Linked DNA regions of Geothrix sp. 21YS21S-2. Each later gene encodes a partner of the first gene's protein in a complex. Links are inferred from orthologs where the notes say so. Each region holds a gene or a part of one and is shown on either strand. Other genes may lie near its edges.

The links. The genes of interacting proteins can lie anywhere in the genome.
Region 2: the proteins of prmC (region 1) and prfA are in contact, whole or in part, in a crystal structure (PDB 2B3T), measured with the Escherichia coli proteins. The link is inferred for Geothrix sp. 21YS21S-2 from one-to-one orthologs.

Annotation. Positions count from the first base shown.
Region 1 is NZ_CP132910.1:200,934-208,137, reverse strand. The notes cover bases 2,458-5,321. They hold prmC (peptide chain release factor N(5)-glutamine methyltransferase), read right to left. Parts: upstream 4,373-5,321; coding sequence 3,542-4,372; downstream 2,458-3,541. Other genes in these bases: RAH40_RS00925 (fumarate hydratase), read right to left, coding at 5,108-5,321; RAH40_RS00930 (FumA C-terminus/TtdB family hydratase beta subunit), read right to left, coding at 4,514-5,098; RAH40_RS00940 (flagellar basal body L-ring protein FlgH), read right to left, coding at 2,821-3,501; RAH40_RS00945 (flagellar basal body P-ring protein FlgI), read right to left, coding at 2,458-2,811. Also shown: flagellar hook-associated protein FlgK, read right to left, coding at 1-384; RAH40_RS00965 (hypothetical protein), read right to left, coding at 394-690; RAH40_RS00960 (hypothetical protein), read right to left, coding at 736-1,041; flagellar biosynthesis anti-sigma factor FlgM, read right to left, coding at 1,052-1,348; RAH40_RS00950 (rod-binding protein), read right to left, coding at 1,406-1,714; more of RAH40_RS00945, read right to left, coding at 1,711-2,457; more of RAH40_RS00925, read right to left, coding at 5,322-6,088; holA (DNA polymerase III subunit delta), read right to left, coding at 6,153-7,181; LPS assembly lipoprotein LptE, read right to left, coding at 7,182-7,204. UniProt on the Escherichia coli protein: Methylates the class 1 translation termination release factors RF1/PrfA and RF2/PrfB on the glutamine residue of the universally conserved GGQ motif, i.e. on 'Gln-235' in RF1 and on 'Gln-252' in RF2.
Region 2 is NZ_CP132910.1:4,095,019-4,102,169, forward strand. What follows is about bases 2,330-5,140. They hold prfA (peptide chain release factor 1), read right to left. Parts: upstream 4,367-5,140; coding sequence 3,293-4,366; downstream 2,330-3,292. Other genes in these bases: RAH40_RS18105 (MoxR family ATPase), read right to left, coding at 2,330-3,069; rpmE (50S ribosomal protein L31), read right to left, coding at 4,431-4,694; RAH40_RS18120 (hypothetical protein), read right to left, coding at 4,795-5,140. In the rest of the region: RAH40_RS18100 (TonB-dependent receptor), read right to left, coding at 1-1,837; more of RAH40_RS18105, read right to left, coding at 2,113-2,329; more of RAH40_RS18120, read right to left, coding at 5,141-5,541; RAH40_RS18125 (PadR family transcriptional regulator), read right to left, coding at 5,538-5,864; RAH40_RS18130 (ABC transporter permease), read right to left, coding at 5,954-7,151. UniProt on the Escherichia coli protein: Peptide chain release factor 1 directs the termination of translation in response to the peptide chain termination codons UAG and UAA.

The DNA of each region.
Region 1 (7,204 bases):
GGGCTGCGCGGAGACCTTCTGGAGGCTCGTGAAGAAGGCGTTGAGCTGGGAGCTGATGCCCGAGGTGCCGTCGTCGGTGAAGATGCTCGAGATGGTCTGGAGTCCCTGGTACCGGGCCTGGGCCCCGCTCTGCTGGGCGGTGCTCACGGTGATCTGGAGGTTCAGGAGCTGGTCGCGGATGCCCTGGATGGCCTGGAGGTTGACGCCGGTGCCGTAGACCAGGCCGCCGAAGCTGGAGGAGCCGGCGGTGGCCAGCTGCGCGATCTGCCGGCTGTAGCCGGGAGTGTTGACGTTGGCGATGTTGTGGCCGATGACGTCCAGGGAGTTCTGGGCCGCCGTGAGGCCCGAGAGGCCGATGTTCAGTCCTGCGGTCAAGCCCGGCATGGGGATCTCCTAGGCGTTCTGGTGGAGGCGGATGGAGACGGTGGGCGGGAGCGGCACGCCGCCCCGGGCGGCGTACGTGGCGCCGTCGCTCAGTTTCGAGAGGGTGGCCCGAAGCGGCGCCTCCAGGGTGTTGATGAGGAGCCTCAGGTTCCGGAGCCGGGTCTGCAGGCGCAGGGCCTCGTCCCGGTCCCTGGGCCACCCGATGACCTCCTGCCACCGGACGGTGGCCAGAAGGGGGATGGGATCCTCGCCCGCGATGAGCCTGGCCTCAAGGTCGTTGAGCAGGGCGGGCAGCGAGTGCAGCATGAAGAGCCTCCAGGCCCTCCCTGCGCAAAGGCTGTGCCGGAGCCGTCAGGCCAGCAAATCCAGGTGTCCTTCGGCAGGAATTGCCTGCTCCAGGTCCTCGGCGTCCGGTTCCTCGTCCTCGCGCTCGCTCTTTCCCTGGCCCGGTTGCTGCTGCCTGCCCTTGCGTTCCTCGGTGCGGAGCGCGTCGGCCTTGGGAATTAATGGAACATTGTTCTGCTCCAGCGCCGTTTGCTCGCCCACGTCCCGCCTGCGCGCGGCGTCCCTAGCCTGCAGCTCATGGACCCCCTGGGCTTCCCGGAGGGCTTCCAGATTGGCGTTCTGAAACGACTGGCGCAGGGTGAGTGGGTTCATCTGCGGCCCGTCAGGGCTCCTGCCGGGCCGGGGTGTGCTCCCGCACCAGGCCGTCGGCCACAGCCTCCCCGTCGGGGTTGTAGGCATCGGCGTCGATCCTCGCGCGGATGGCCTCGACCTTCTCCTGGCGCACATCGGGGATGGCGTCCAGGCGGGCCCGGGCGACGGCGATGAAATGGGCCCCGTTGGAGACGCTGAACGCATCCGCCGGAACGGTGGCCCCCACAGGGCCCGCCGAGGTCGGCTGGGGTCCGCCCCCCACCTTCTGGGATGCCGCTGGCGCCCCGGTCTTGATTGAAACCCTCATCACTCACCTCAACTCGATTCTAGTATCGGCAGAGACGGGGTTCCAATTAAGTCCTGTTCATCTATTTTGCTTGGCAGACTTTAAGGAGGACTCCAGGCGTTCACTCAGGCCCCACGTTTTCCCACTTTCCATGGCGTGGTTGACAACGGCCTGGTCAAGCAAATATTCATATGTGCCCCGGGCGGAGTCGCTGGTGCCGAACAGCCCGGAGGGGTGGACGGTCTTGCGCATTTCCTTGAAAAGATTGGCCATCAGCAGGCCCTCGAACTGCCTTGCCGCCTCCTTCGCGTCCTTCCCGCCCGGGATGGCCGGGGCCACCAGATCCTGGGCCGGGGCGGACGTGGAACTGAGGATGGGGGAGCTCACAGGACCCTCAGCTCGGCATTGAGGGCGCCGGCGTCCTTCATGGCCTGGAGGATGGCCACCAGGTCCCGGGGGGTGACCCCCACATTGTTGAGCATCTCGGCGAGCCGGCCCACGGTGGTGCCGGGTTCGAGGGTGAGGGACTTGACCTTCTCGTCCTCGGCCTTCACCTCGCCGGTGGTGGTGGTGGCGGTCTTGCCCTTGCTGAGCGGCCTGGGCTGGCTCACCTGGCTCGCGCTCGTGACGGAGATGGAGAGGCCGGCCTGGACGATGCTCACGGCGCCGATGCGCACGTCCGAGCCCATGATCACGGTGCCGGTCTTCTCGTTGACCACCACCCGGGCATGGGACTGAAGCTCGATCTGCAGGTTCTCGAGCCGGGCCACCAGTTCGACGATCCGCCCCTGGAACTCGGAAGGCACGGGCACCTCGATGGTGCGCGCGTCCAGGGCCCGGGCCGAGGCCGAGGGCAGCTCCTGGTTGATGGCCTTGACCACGCGCACGGCGGTGGTGAAGTCCTCCATCAGCAGGCTGTACCGGAGCACCTTGCGGTCGTTGAAGTTGCCGCCCACCTCGCGCTCCACCAGGCCCCCTTCCGGGATGCGCCCGGCGGTGGGGTGGTTCTTGGTGTTGGAGGCCCCGGCGGTGGCCACGGAGAAGCCGCCCACCAGGAGGGAGCCCTGGGCCACCACATAGACCTGGCCGTCGGGGCCCTGGAGGGGGGTCATGAGGAGGGTGCCCCCGGCCAGGGACGAGGAGTCCCCGTTGGAACTGACCGTGACGTCCACCCGCTGGCCGGGCCTCCCGAAGGCGGGCAGTTCGGCGGTGACGATCACCGAGGCGACGTTCTTCACGTTCACGCCCGTGGTGGGGATGCTGATGCCCTGGCGGGCCATGAGGTTGGCCAGGCTCTGGATCGTGAACTTGGACTGGATGGTGTCGCCGGTGCCCTTGAGGCCCACCACGAGGCCGTAGCCCATGAGCATGTTGCCGCGAACGCCCTGGAGGGAGGCGACTTCCCGCAGGGGGAGGCCGATCCCCTTGTCGGGGATGGCCGCCGTCAGGAGGAGGGGGGCGAGGAGAAGGAGGAGTCTGCGCATGTGCCTGCCTCAGAACGGCCAGATGAAGGACAGGAGACGGCTTATGTAGCCCGGTTTCAGGGTTTCGTCCACCACGCCCTGGCCGCCGTAGCCCACGCGCAACTCGGCCACTTGTGCCGAGCCGATGGTGTTGGCGGTGTCCAGGCGCGCGGGGTCGAGCATCCCGGCCACGTACAGGCGCTGCTTCTCGTTGTTGAGCTGGATGTCCCGGTAGCCTTCGAAGATCAGGTTGCCGTTGCCCAGGACCTTCACCACCCGGGCGGTGATGGTGGTGGTGAAGAGGGCGCTGCGGTCGGTGACGCCGTTTCCGGCGTACTTGTTCGTGGTGGCGGTCTTGAACCCTCCGGTGGCCGCGGCGCCGCTGCCGACGCCCACGCTGGCCAGGCGGCTGAAGAGGGACGGGGCGGTGAGGGTGTTGGAACCGGACCGGGAGGTCGTGACGTCGGCCTTGGACGTGGCGGTGGTGGACTCGGTGATCTTGATGGTCACCAGGTCGTTGAGGCGGTGGGCGCGCAGATCGGCCACCGTCTGCCGGTCCTGCCAGAGGGAGCCGTCCGACAGCGGCGCGGCGGCCGGCCCCTCCTCGGCGTAGGGGATCCGGGGCTGCTTGGTCAGACTGGGATCATGGGCCTTGGGAATGGAGCACCCCAGGACCAGAACTCCGATCGCGATGGGCAAAAGATACCGCATGACCTGCCTCCACTCCCAGTCATGGCAGAGGTCGTGCCAGTTAAAGAAGCGCCATGAGGCACCGGTCGTGGCCTGCCAGATCCTGGTGCACCACGGCGCGCTTCCAGCCCGAGGCCAGGGCCCGGGCCGTGAGTTCCTCCCCCTGCCCCGCGCCGATCTCCAGGACGCAGCCGGGGGCGGCCCGCCGCCGGGCTTCGCGCAGGATCTCCGCCGACAGGGCCAGGCCCCGGTCGGGGGCGAACAGGGCCGTGGCGGGCTCGAAGGCCAGCTCCCGCTGGAGCCCGGGGGCGTCGGCGGGGTCCACGTAGGGGGGGTTGGACACCACGAGGCCCAGGGGGTCCTTGAGGGGGGCCAGGAGGTGCCCCCGCTGGAAGGCCACCTTGGCCCCCAGGGCCGCGGCGTTGGCCCGGGCGGCCTTCAGGGCCCCCAGGCTGATGTCGGAGGCCTGGACCTCCCAGTCGGTCTCCAGGGCCATGCACACCGCGAGGATGCCCGTGCCGGTGCCCACGTCGCACGCGTGGAGCACGCCCAGCCGCCGCCCCACCTCCAGGGCCGCCTCCAGCACCAGCTCCGTTTCGGGCCTGGGGATCAGGGTGTCCCGGGTCACCTGGAACCGGCGCCCCCGGAACTCGCACCAGCCGAGGATGTAGGACCAGGGCTCGCCCTGCCTGCGACGTTCCAGCCAAAGCCCCACCTTGGCCGCGTCCTCCTCGGGCACGGGGTCGTCGCCGTGGACCAGGAGCCAGGACGCGGGCAGCCCCAGCCCCTCCTGGAACCACCGCCGGCTCTCGGCGCGGGCCTCGGCCAGGTCGAGGAACCCGGCCAGGGCCGAGGCAAGGTCGCTGGCAAGCTGCGAGTAGGAAATGTGCATAGGCAGTCCGGGCCTTCCGGGGAGGGACAGAATTTTTTTTATCCTTTTTCATCCCCGTTCATCCCCGGCAAATCAAGCGCTTGATTTGCCGGGGATGAACGGGGATGGACGGGGATGAAGAGGATGATAAAAGATCTCCGCTTACTTTGCCGCCATCAATTCCTTGGCGCGCTCCTGGCTCGTGCGGGCCACTTCCTCGTGGAGGCTGCCGCCGTGGCTGTCCATGGTGACGACCAGGGGGAAGTCCTCCACTTCGATGATCCAGAAGGCCTCGGGGCTGCCGAACTCCTCGAGCATCTTCACGTCCACCACCCGCTTGACCCGCTCGGCCAGGAGGGCCCCGGCGCCGCCGGTGGCGTGGAGGTAGCAGGCGCCCACCTTGCCCAGGGCGTCCGAGGTCTTCTTGCCCATGCCGCCCTTGCCGATGACGCCGCGGACGGTGTAGGTCTCGAGGACATCCGCCTGGTAGGGCTCTTCGCGGATGCTGGTGGTGGGGCCGGCGGAGACGAAGGACCAGTGCCCGTCCTCGTGGTGGGCCACGACGGGCCCGCAGTGGTAGATGACGGCCTCGTGCAGCAGGGGCTTGAGCCAGTCGGGCTTCTTCTCGACCATGAACTTGTGGCCGATGTCCCGGGAGAGGACCACGCGGCCGCTGAGGAGGATCTCGTCGCCGACCTTGAGGTCGCGGACGACGGCTTCGGAAATGGGGGTCGTGATGCGCTTCACGGGAGTCTCCTAGCGGTACAGGGCTGAGCCGGTTTCATCGACGACCAGGTCCATGCGCCGGCTCGACCAGCACATGTAGCTGATGCTCACGAAGAAGCTGGCGGGATGGCGGAACATCTCGGACACGAGCACGCCCAGGACCGTGGTGCGTCCGCCGTAGCCCATGGGCCCGATGCCCAGGGTGTTGATCTCCTCGGTGAGCTTGCGCTCGAAGGCGTCCAGCCTGGGATCGGGGTTCGGGGTGCCCAGCTTGCGGAGGATGACCTCCTTGCTGCGCTCGTAGCCGGTGACCCGGTCACCGCCGATGGCCACGCCGAGGATGCCCGGGGAGCAGCCCTGGCCCTGCGCCTTGGTGACGGCGTCGATGACGCACTTTCGCACCCCGCCCAGGTCGCGGCCCGCGCCCAGGGAGGCCTCGGGGAGGCGGTACTGGGCGCCCACGTTCTCGCAGCCGCCGCCCTTGAGCATGATGGAGACCTCGACGCCGGGCTCCTCGCGCTCCTCGAAGTGGATGACGGGGTGGCCTTCGAGGAAGGGGTCCATGTTGTTGCCCGGGTTCCTCCCGGACAGGCTCTCCACGCAGTTGGGGCGAAGCCAGGACTGGGCGGTGGCGTCGGCCACGGCCCTGCGGATCTGCTCCTTCACCTTGCGCTGGGAGAGGCCGAAGGGATGGCGCACCCAGAAGATGATGGTGCCGGTGTCCTGGCAGAGCGGCGACACGTGGTCGTCGGCCAGGGTGATGTTCTCGATCATCGTGTCCAGGGTGTTGGCGGCCCGGGAGCCCTCGGCCTCCAGGTTCCGGTTGGCCACCACGGCTTCGATGATGTCCTGGGGCAGCCTGCTGGTCGTCCGGCGGATGAGCTCCATCACGGGGAGGGTCAGGTCCAGGCTGGCGAGGTCGGTCAGGTCGGCTTTCCAGCCTTTCGGCAGCACCGACTTGGATTCGACCGTCCCCAGGGACGTGAGGTTGGGCATGGAACAGGCGGTCATGGGTCCCCCTTGGCGTGCTCTAGGTGTAGGTCCGATTCAAAAGATTAACAACTCTTTTTTCGTTTCAGGAGGACCAGGCCCGGCACAGGGCGGTGGTGAGGTTCAGAAGGGGGCTGGGACTGCGGCTGATGGCCATTCCCTTCAGGTCCATGTCCGTCTGGTTCACCAGGTGCAGCAGGCGGGCCGCCCCCTCGGGGCCGATGCGGTTCAGGACCCGGTCATAGCCGTCGAACAGGAATGCCTGATTGGGCCCCAGGCCCAGGGCGGCCACCTGCCCGTCGCGGCTCTTGACGCCGTTGCGCCGGGCGTCGGTGAGCCGGCAGAGGCGCTCCACTTCGCGCCGGGCCTGGCCCAGGAGCATCAGGGGGGCGCCGCTCGGGTCGTCCTCCACGGCCTGCCGCAGGGCGGCGAAGGCCGTGGGGGCGGAACCGCCCTGCCAGGCCTTGGACCAGGCGAAGGCGGTCTGCTCGCCCAGTCGGAAGGTCGCCTTGTCCACCAGATCGGCCTCCACCCGGCGGTCGTCGGCAAGCAGGTCCAGGACCTCCAGGCAGCGGCGCAGGATGCCGGGGTTGCCGCCCATGCGGGCGGCGATGCGCTTGGCCACGCCCGAACCGAGGCGCAGGCCCATGCGGGCGGCCTCGGCCTCCACCCAGGCGGGGGCCTCCTTGTCGTCCATGGCGCCCAGCTTCAGGACCCTGCCCTGCTTGGCCCAGTCGCTGAAGGGCTTGGCCCCGAGGATCTTGCCGGGGCCCGCGGAGAGGGTGCCCCGGGCCACCAGAAGCAGGCGGGTCGCCGGCAGGGGCTCGAGGATGAGGCGCTTCACGGAAGGGGGCAGCTCCTTGGCCTTTTCCAGGAGGTTGTCCGCCTGGGGCACCAGGACCACGCGGTCGGCGCCCAGGGGGGCGGATTCGGTGAGGGCGTTGACCACCTCGGCCCAGGGGCAGCCCTCGGCGCAGACCGTGAAGGAGAACACCTCCCACTCCGGGTCCACGTGCACGGCCTTCCAGGCCTCCACCGCCGCCCTGCGGCCGTCGCTGTCCTCCCCGTGGAGGAGGGCGAAGGGCGAGTCCAGCCAGGTCTTGGGAATGGCCATTCAGTCGCTCCCTTCCAGCAGCT
Region 2 (7,151 bases), 3.9 Mb from region 1 along the record:
GCTTGGTCACGGAGTTGGTGATGCCCTCGAGGACCTTGGAGTTGTAGCGGGCCCAGGCGGCGCTGACGAGCCAGTTGCCGTCGCCGAGGATGTCGTACTTCGTGCCGAAACGGGGGGAGAAGCCGCTGGCGGAAGCCGTGGACTTGCCGGTCTCGTTCTCGGCCTTGAATTTGTCGAAGCGCAGGCCGATGTTGAAGCTCAGGTGCTTGTTGACGGTCCACTTGTCGTTGACATAGAGGGCCTCGGAGAAGTTGTGGGCCTCGCCGTCGCCGCTGATCCATTCCCAGACGTCGCGGGGGCGGGCTTCCCAGATTCCGGCGACCTGGCCGTTGAGGGAGGGCCGGGTGACGCCGAAGGTGAAGCCGGTGGGGGACTGCTCGTTGCGGGCCTTGGAGATGCCCTTGTAGTAGTCGACGCCGACGTCGGTGGTGTGGCTGCCGGCGCCGTCCCAGAACATGCTGACCTTCGCGTTGAAGGTCTGGTTGTTGCGGTTGTCGCCGCCGTCGTTCTGGTTGAAGATGCCGTTGTTCAGATAGCCGCCCGTGGCGGAGCTGTAGTTGTACATCGGGCTGCCACCGGCCACGTTGGCGCCGGCGGAGAGCTTCTGCTTCTTGCGGCCGACCTTCATCTCCGACGTGATGGTGTTGGACCAGATGGCGCGCCACTGGAGGTTCAGGAACTCGGAGGTGCTCACCTGCGGAACCAGCGCCGTGGTCATGGCCGCGCTGTAGTTGCGGTTGACGTCGTCGATGCGGGCGTTGTTGAAGGAGGTGACCAGGGTGTGGTTCTGGTTGACGGCCCAGGTCAACTTGATCTGGCGGCGGATTTCCTTGGTCTGGGTGATATAGGGGGCGTTGAAGCCCACGAGGCCCGTCTGGTCGTTGTTGGAGATGACCGGGTTGGAGCCGACGCGGTTGCCGAGGTCAAAGGTGATGGTGCCGGCGCCGGTCTGGTTGGTGGAGAAGAAGCTGCCAGAGAACCAGAGCTTGTCCTTGATGATGAAGCCGGAGAGGGAGATCGTCTTCTCCTCGTTCATCGTGTTGGGGAAGGAGCCGCGGGTGTCCTTCGGATTGTAGGCGTTCCAGGCGGCGTCCTTCAGCTCCCAGCGCAGCTGGCCGGCGAACTCGTTGCCGCCGGAACGGGTGATGGCGTTCAGCACGCCGCCGTCCACGTCGCCGTATTCGGCGGAGATGGCGCCGGTGATGACCTGGATCTCTTCGATCGAGTCGTCGATCAGGCGGACGCCGCGGTTGTTGTAGGCGTTGTCGGAGATGTTCTGGCCGTCCAGCAGGTAGAGGTTGCCGGAGGTCATGGCGCCGCGGATCTGGACGCGGTTGCCGACGCCGGTGGTGACGCCGGGGGTCAGCAGGGCGACGCCTTCCATCGTGCGGGCGTTGGGCAGGGCGTCGACGGCGTCCAGGGAGTAGTTGGAGGCGGTCTTGACGTCGGTGCGGTCAACGGCGGCGGCGGTTCCGACCACTTCCACGACCGCGTAGGCGGTCTTGGCCATGGTGAAACGGGGCTGGTAGGTCTGGTCGATGCCGATCTTCTCAGTGGTCTTGATGGTCTGGAAGCCGGTCTTCGAGATGGTGATGGTGTAGTTGCCGGGAGGCAGCAGGCGGGTGATGAACCGGCCCTTGTCGTCCGTCTGCAGGACGCGGGGGCCCTGGAGGCTGGTGGAAACCAGGTTGACGGTGGCGCCGGCGACCGCAGCGCCGTTCTGGTCGACGAGGCTGCCGCTGATGCTGGACGTCTGCGTGCCCTGGGCGGCGAGGGTCACGGAACCCACGACGATCAGCGCGGCGATCCGGCCGAAGTTTTCGAGTCTACGATGCATGTGCATCCTCCTGTTTGGGGTTAGCGTTAGCGATAATTGGTTATATCACTTCGCTTAGGGGTTAATTCCGGGGGTTCAAAGACATCAAGGCCTTTCCCCGGCCCATTATTGGAAAATATCAGGTGACCTAAGTAGGGTGACCCATGCTAGCACGGTGGAGAAAGTTCCCCAATCGTGTTTTCTTTTTTTGGGGTCATGTTAATTTTTGTTAAGGATTGAAAACAGGGCAATAAAGCATTTGTCAACTTGTATGTGAAGAAGGTCACAGCCTTTTTTCAGGGTCTCGGAGTGGCCGTCAACAGGGCCTTGATGACATCGTCCGTGGTCACCCCGTCGGCCTCGCTCTCGTAGGTGAGCAGGAGCCGGTGCCTCAGGACGTCCGGGGCGAGGGCCGCCACGTCCTCGGGGAGCACGTGGTCCCGCCCGGAAAGGTAGGCCAGGGCCTTGGAGGAGGCCTGGAGGGCCAGGGAAGCCCGGGGGGAGGCGCCGCAGCGGAGCAGCTCCCGGTCCTTCCAGGCCTTGCCGTGGCCGGGGCGGGTGGCCTGGACCAGGCGCACGATGTAGTTCCGGATGGCCTCGTCCAGCCGGACCCTGCGGGCCTGGACCCCCCCTTCAAGGATCTCCTCGCCGCTCATCATGGGCAGCACGGGCTCCTCGCGCCCATCGGCGCGGCGGAGCACCTCCCCCTCCTCCTGGAGGCTGGGGTAGTCGATGCGGAGCTTGAAGAGGAACCGGTCCATCTGGGCCTCGGGCAGCGGGAAGGTGCCCTCCTGCTCCAGGGGGTTCTGGGTGGCCAGGACCAGGAAGGGGTCCGGCAGGGGGAAGCTCTCCTCCCCGAGGGTGACCTGGCGCTCCTCCATGGCCTCCAGGAGGGCCGACTGCACCTTGCTGGGGGCCCGGTTGATCTCGTCGGCAAGGAGCAGGTTGGCGAAGATGGGGCCCTTCTTGGGGGTGAAGGTGAGGTTCCTCGGGTCGAAGACCAGGGTGCCCACCACGTCCGAGGGCAGCAGGTCCGGGGTGAACTGGATGCGCCGGAAGTGCATGCGGCTCGCCGCCGCCAGGGTCTTGACGGTCCGGGTCTTGGCCAGCCCGGGAAGCCCCTCCAGCAGCACGTGCCCGGGCACCAGCAGGGCCACCAGGAGCCGGTTCAGCAGCTGGGGCTGGCCCACGATGACCTTCCGGCACTCGTGCAGGAGGGTATCCAGGGGGCGGGAGGGGTGTGCGGGGGCCATGGGATCGTCCGGGGGGGTCCAGTTATCGTGGGGTGAGGTGGGGAAAACTGCAACCAGGGGTTGGGTCCGGCAGGAATCGCTTAGGCTAATTGTAGATAATAAATAAGATGTATGCGACCGGATTTCATCCTTCATCGCCGAGGTGGCCGAGGAGCCGAGGTTCGCCGAGAAAGACAGGGCACCTCGTCCTTTCAGCCATCCTTATATATAAGTGAGTTTTTCCTCAGGCCTCCAGTTGCTGGAGCCGTTCCGCCTCGTGGGCCGCGCGCAGGGGTTCGAGGATGGGCTCGATCATGCCCTGCATGAACGCGTCCAGCTGGTGGATGGTGACGTTCACCCGGTGGTCGGTGACCCGGCCCTGGGGGAAGTTGTAGGTGCGGATCTTCTCGCTCCGGTCCCCGGAACCCACCTGCGTCTTGCGCAGGCTGGCCTCGGCCTGGTCCACCTCGGCCTGGGCCTTCTCCAGGAGGCGGCTTCGCAGCACGGTCATGGCCTTGGCCATGTTCTTGAGCTGGCTGCGCTCGTCCTGGCACTGCACCACGGTGTTGGTGGGCAGGTGGGTGAGGCGCACGGCGGAGTAGGTGGTGTTCACGCTCTGGCCGCCCTTGCCGCCCGAGCAGAAGGTGTCGATGCGCAGGTCCTCCTTCCTGACGTCGATGTCGACCTCGTCGGCCTCGGGCATGACCGCCACGGTGCAGGCTGAGGTGTGGATGCGGCCCTGGGTCTCGGTCTTGGGCACCCGCTGCACCCGGTGGACGCCGCTCTCGAACCGGAACAGGGAGTAGGCCCCGGCCCCTTCGACCTCGGCGACGACCTCCCGCAGCCCGCCCTGGTCGGCCTCGCTCTCGCTGAGCACCGACACCCGGTACCCCCGGCGCTCCGCGAAGCGCACGTACATCCGGAAGATCTCCGCGGCGAACAGGGCGGCCTCCTCCCCCCCGGTGCCGGCCCGCACCTCCAGGATGACGTTGCGCTCGTCCTTGGGGTCCTTGGGCACCAGCAGGCTCCGCAGGGCGGCCTCCCCGGCCTGGATGGCCTCCTTGAGCTCGGGGATCTCCATGCCCGCCATTTCGCGCAGGTCCGCGTCCTGGGTCCTGTCGGCGAGTATCTGCTCGGCCTCCTCCAGCTGGCGGAGCCGGGTGCGCTGGAGGTGCCAGGCCTCCACCACGGGCTCCAGTTCCGAGCGCAGCTTGGTGAGCTCCCGCAGCCGCTTCATGTCGCTGACGACGGCGGGGTCCTGGAGCTGGGCTTCGATCTCCTGGTACTTGGCATCGAGGGATTCAAGCTGGTCGAGCATGGGTCACCCACACATACAAAAAAAGAACGGGCCGAGGATCGGCCCGTTCCTGGGAATGCTGTAGCTACTGGTTGGCTTCGGCCGGAGCTTCCGCCTCGGGAGCGGCCTCGGCCACGGGGGCCGCCACTTCCTTCTTGGCATACTTGCGGTTGAACTTTTCCACCCGGCCGGCGGTGTCCATGAGCTTCTGCTTGCCGGTGAAGAAGGGGTGGCAGGCCGAGCAGACTTCGACCCGGAGCTCCTTCTTGGTGGAACGGGTGACGAACTCGCTGCCGCACGCGCAGTGGACGTTCACGTCGAAAAGCTGGGGATGGATCTTGTCCTTCATTGGGGCCTCCTGGAACCGACCGGATGCCATGACGGCACGCGGCTTGTTCACGCACAAGGGAGAAAGTGTAGCCCGGATAGCCTTGGAACTCAACCCGAAATCACTGGGGGGCCAGCAGCCACCGTCCCGACAGGAGCCGCTTGAGGTGGAGGGCCACCAGGACCGCCAGGGCCAGGGTGAAGTTGAAGCTGAGCTCCAGGAGCCAGCTGTACGGGCGCCGGTGGGTGAAGATGAAGGTGTAGGCCAGGTAGTCCAGCACGGTGAAGCCCACCGTCTCCAGGACCGCCTGCCAGGCCGGCCGGGGTTCCGAGTGGCGCTCCAGCATGTAGCCCGTGAAGGCTCCGTAAAGGAGCCGGCTGGAATTGAAGCCCCGCAGGCTGGTGAACCCCAGGGGGATGGCCATGAGGGTGCCAAATACCAGGGAGGTGAGGATCCGGCCCTGCCTCCCCAGGCGCTGCCAGCGGCGGCGCACCAGGAAGATGCCCGCGCCCACCGCCAGGCCGTGGGCCATGCAGAAGGCCAGGCTCAGGTGCCAGGGCCAGCCGCCCTGGAGGTAGAGGTAGCCGCCGGTGGCCAGGCCCAGGAGGCTGCCGGCCAGCAGCGAGGTCTCGCTGCGGTGGGTGGCGTCGGTGCCTTCGCCGCTGGAGAGCTCCTGTGCCAGCTCCCGGGGGCGCTCCTTTTCCGCCAGGAGGTCCGCCATCTGGGCCTCCGTCTGGATGCCCCGGGCCTCCGCCTCATCCTGGAGATGGGCCGCGAGTTCCCGGATGATCAGCCGCCGCCTGCTTGAGGAAAGCCCCCCGAGTCCCCGCTCCACTTCGGAGAGGTAGGCGGCGAGCGCCTGGCTCACGGCCGGGGTCCCACGAAGCCGTCCACCATGGCCACGAACTGCCCCCATTCCTGCTTCTTGGCGGCCAGGAAGGACGCGCCGGCAGGCTGGATGGCGTAGTAGCGGCGGTCCCGGCCGTTGGGCTGGGTCTGCCAGTAGGACGTGATGAACTCGGCCGCCTCGAGCTTGTGCAGGGCAGGGTAGAGCGCGCCCTCCTTGAGGGTGTAGCTGCCGTCGGTCCTTTGTTTGACCGTCTCGATGATCTGGTACCCGTACATAGGGCCGTCCGTGAGCAGAGACAGCAGAAGAAGCGGAGTGCTCCCCTTTAGCAGTTCACGGTCCATAGTGCCTCCCGTTTAGTGACCAGTTTACCTCGCAAGCTGATGCCGTCAATGCGCGGTAGAAAGGAGTGTAAAAGAAATTTATTAATCGTTCAAGCCCTCATGGCCTCGGTCACGGGGATGCGGCTGGCCCGCCAGGCCGGCAGGAAGCCTCCCGCCACCCCCATCAGGATGCTGAAGCCCACGCCCTGGGCCATGAGGTCCGGGGTCACGGCGAAGGCGTAGCTCACGTCGGACCAGGTGTTCATGTTCACGGTGCCGGTGCGGATGCCGTTGAAGAGCAGGGAGAGCCCGGCGCCCAGCAGGCCCCCCAGGGCCGTGAGGAGGATCGCCTCCCACTGGAAGCTGGCCAGGATCTCCCGGCGGCGGAAGCCCAGGGCCCGGAGGGTGCCGATCTCGGGCGTGCGTCCGGCCACGGTGGCGTACATCGTGTTCATGGCCGCGAACACCGCGCCCACGGTGAGGATCAGGGTGATGATCTGGCCGAGCACCTGCATGGGCCGGCCCGCGTCGCCCAGGTCCGCGAAATAGGCGGGCTCGGGCTTGGCCTCCAGCTTGAGGCGCACGTCCTGCTCCATGTCCCGGACGAAGGCGGGCACGTCCGCCGCGCTGCGCAGGCGCACGGCCATGGATGAGTCATTGCCGTAGCGGCGGAAGGCCTGGCGCAGGTCGCCCACCTCGGTCCAGATCTCCGAGTCGAAGACGCTGCCGTCCCCGTCGAAGACCCCCACGACCTTCCAGCTCCTCCCGGCCATGTCGATGCTCCGGCCCCATTCCACCCCGGTGTACCGGTTCAGCATCTTCTGGGGGACCACGGCCTCGGAAAGGCCGGGGTTGAACCAGCGGCCCCTGAGCATCCGCACCTGGCTGCGCATGCGGATCCCGGCCGGGGTGGTGCCCCGCACCGTCACGCTCATGGCCCCGGACCCGTCGGCCAGGGCCACCTGCTTGCTGACGATGATGTCCTCGGTGGCCAGGGGCCCCACCTCGTCATGGGCGATGAGGGGGTGGGTGAGGATGAGCCGGGCCTGGGCCAGGCTCACCGAGCTCATCATCTCCACCCGCGCGTTCTGGCGCATGATGATCACCTGGTCCTCGCGGCCGCTGCGCACGTAGGCCTTCGAGACGCCCTGGGCCATGGACAGCACCACCACGAAGACCATCACGACGATGGCGATGGCCCCGACCGTGGAGAGCGTGCCCGCCCACCGCTGCCAGATGGAGCGCCAGTTGTAGGTCAAGGGCAGCGGGTGGAAGGCCGCGGCCCACAGCAGCCACAGCAGGTACGGG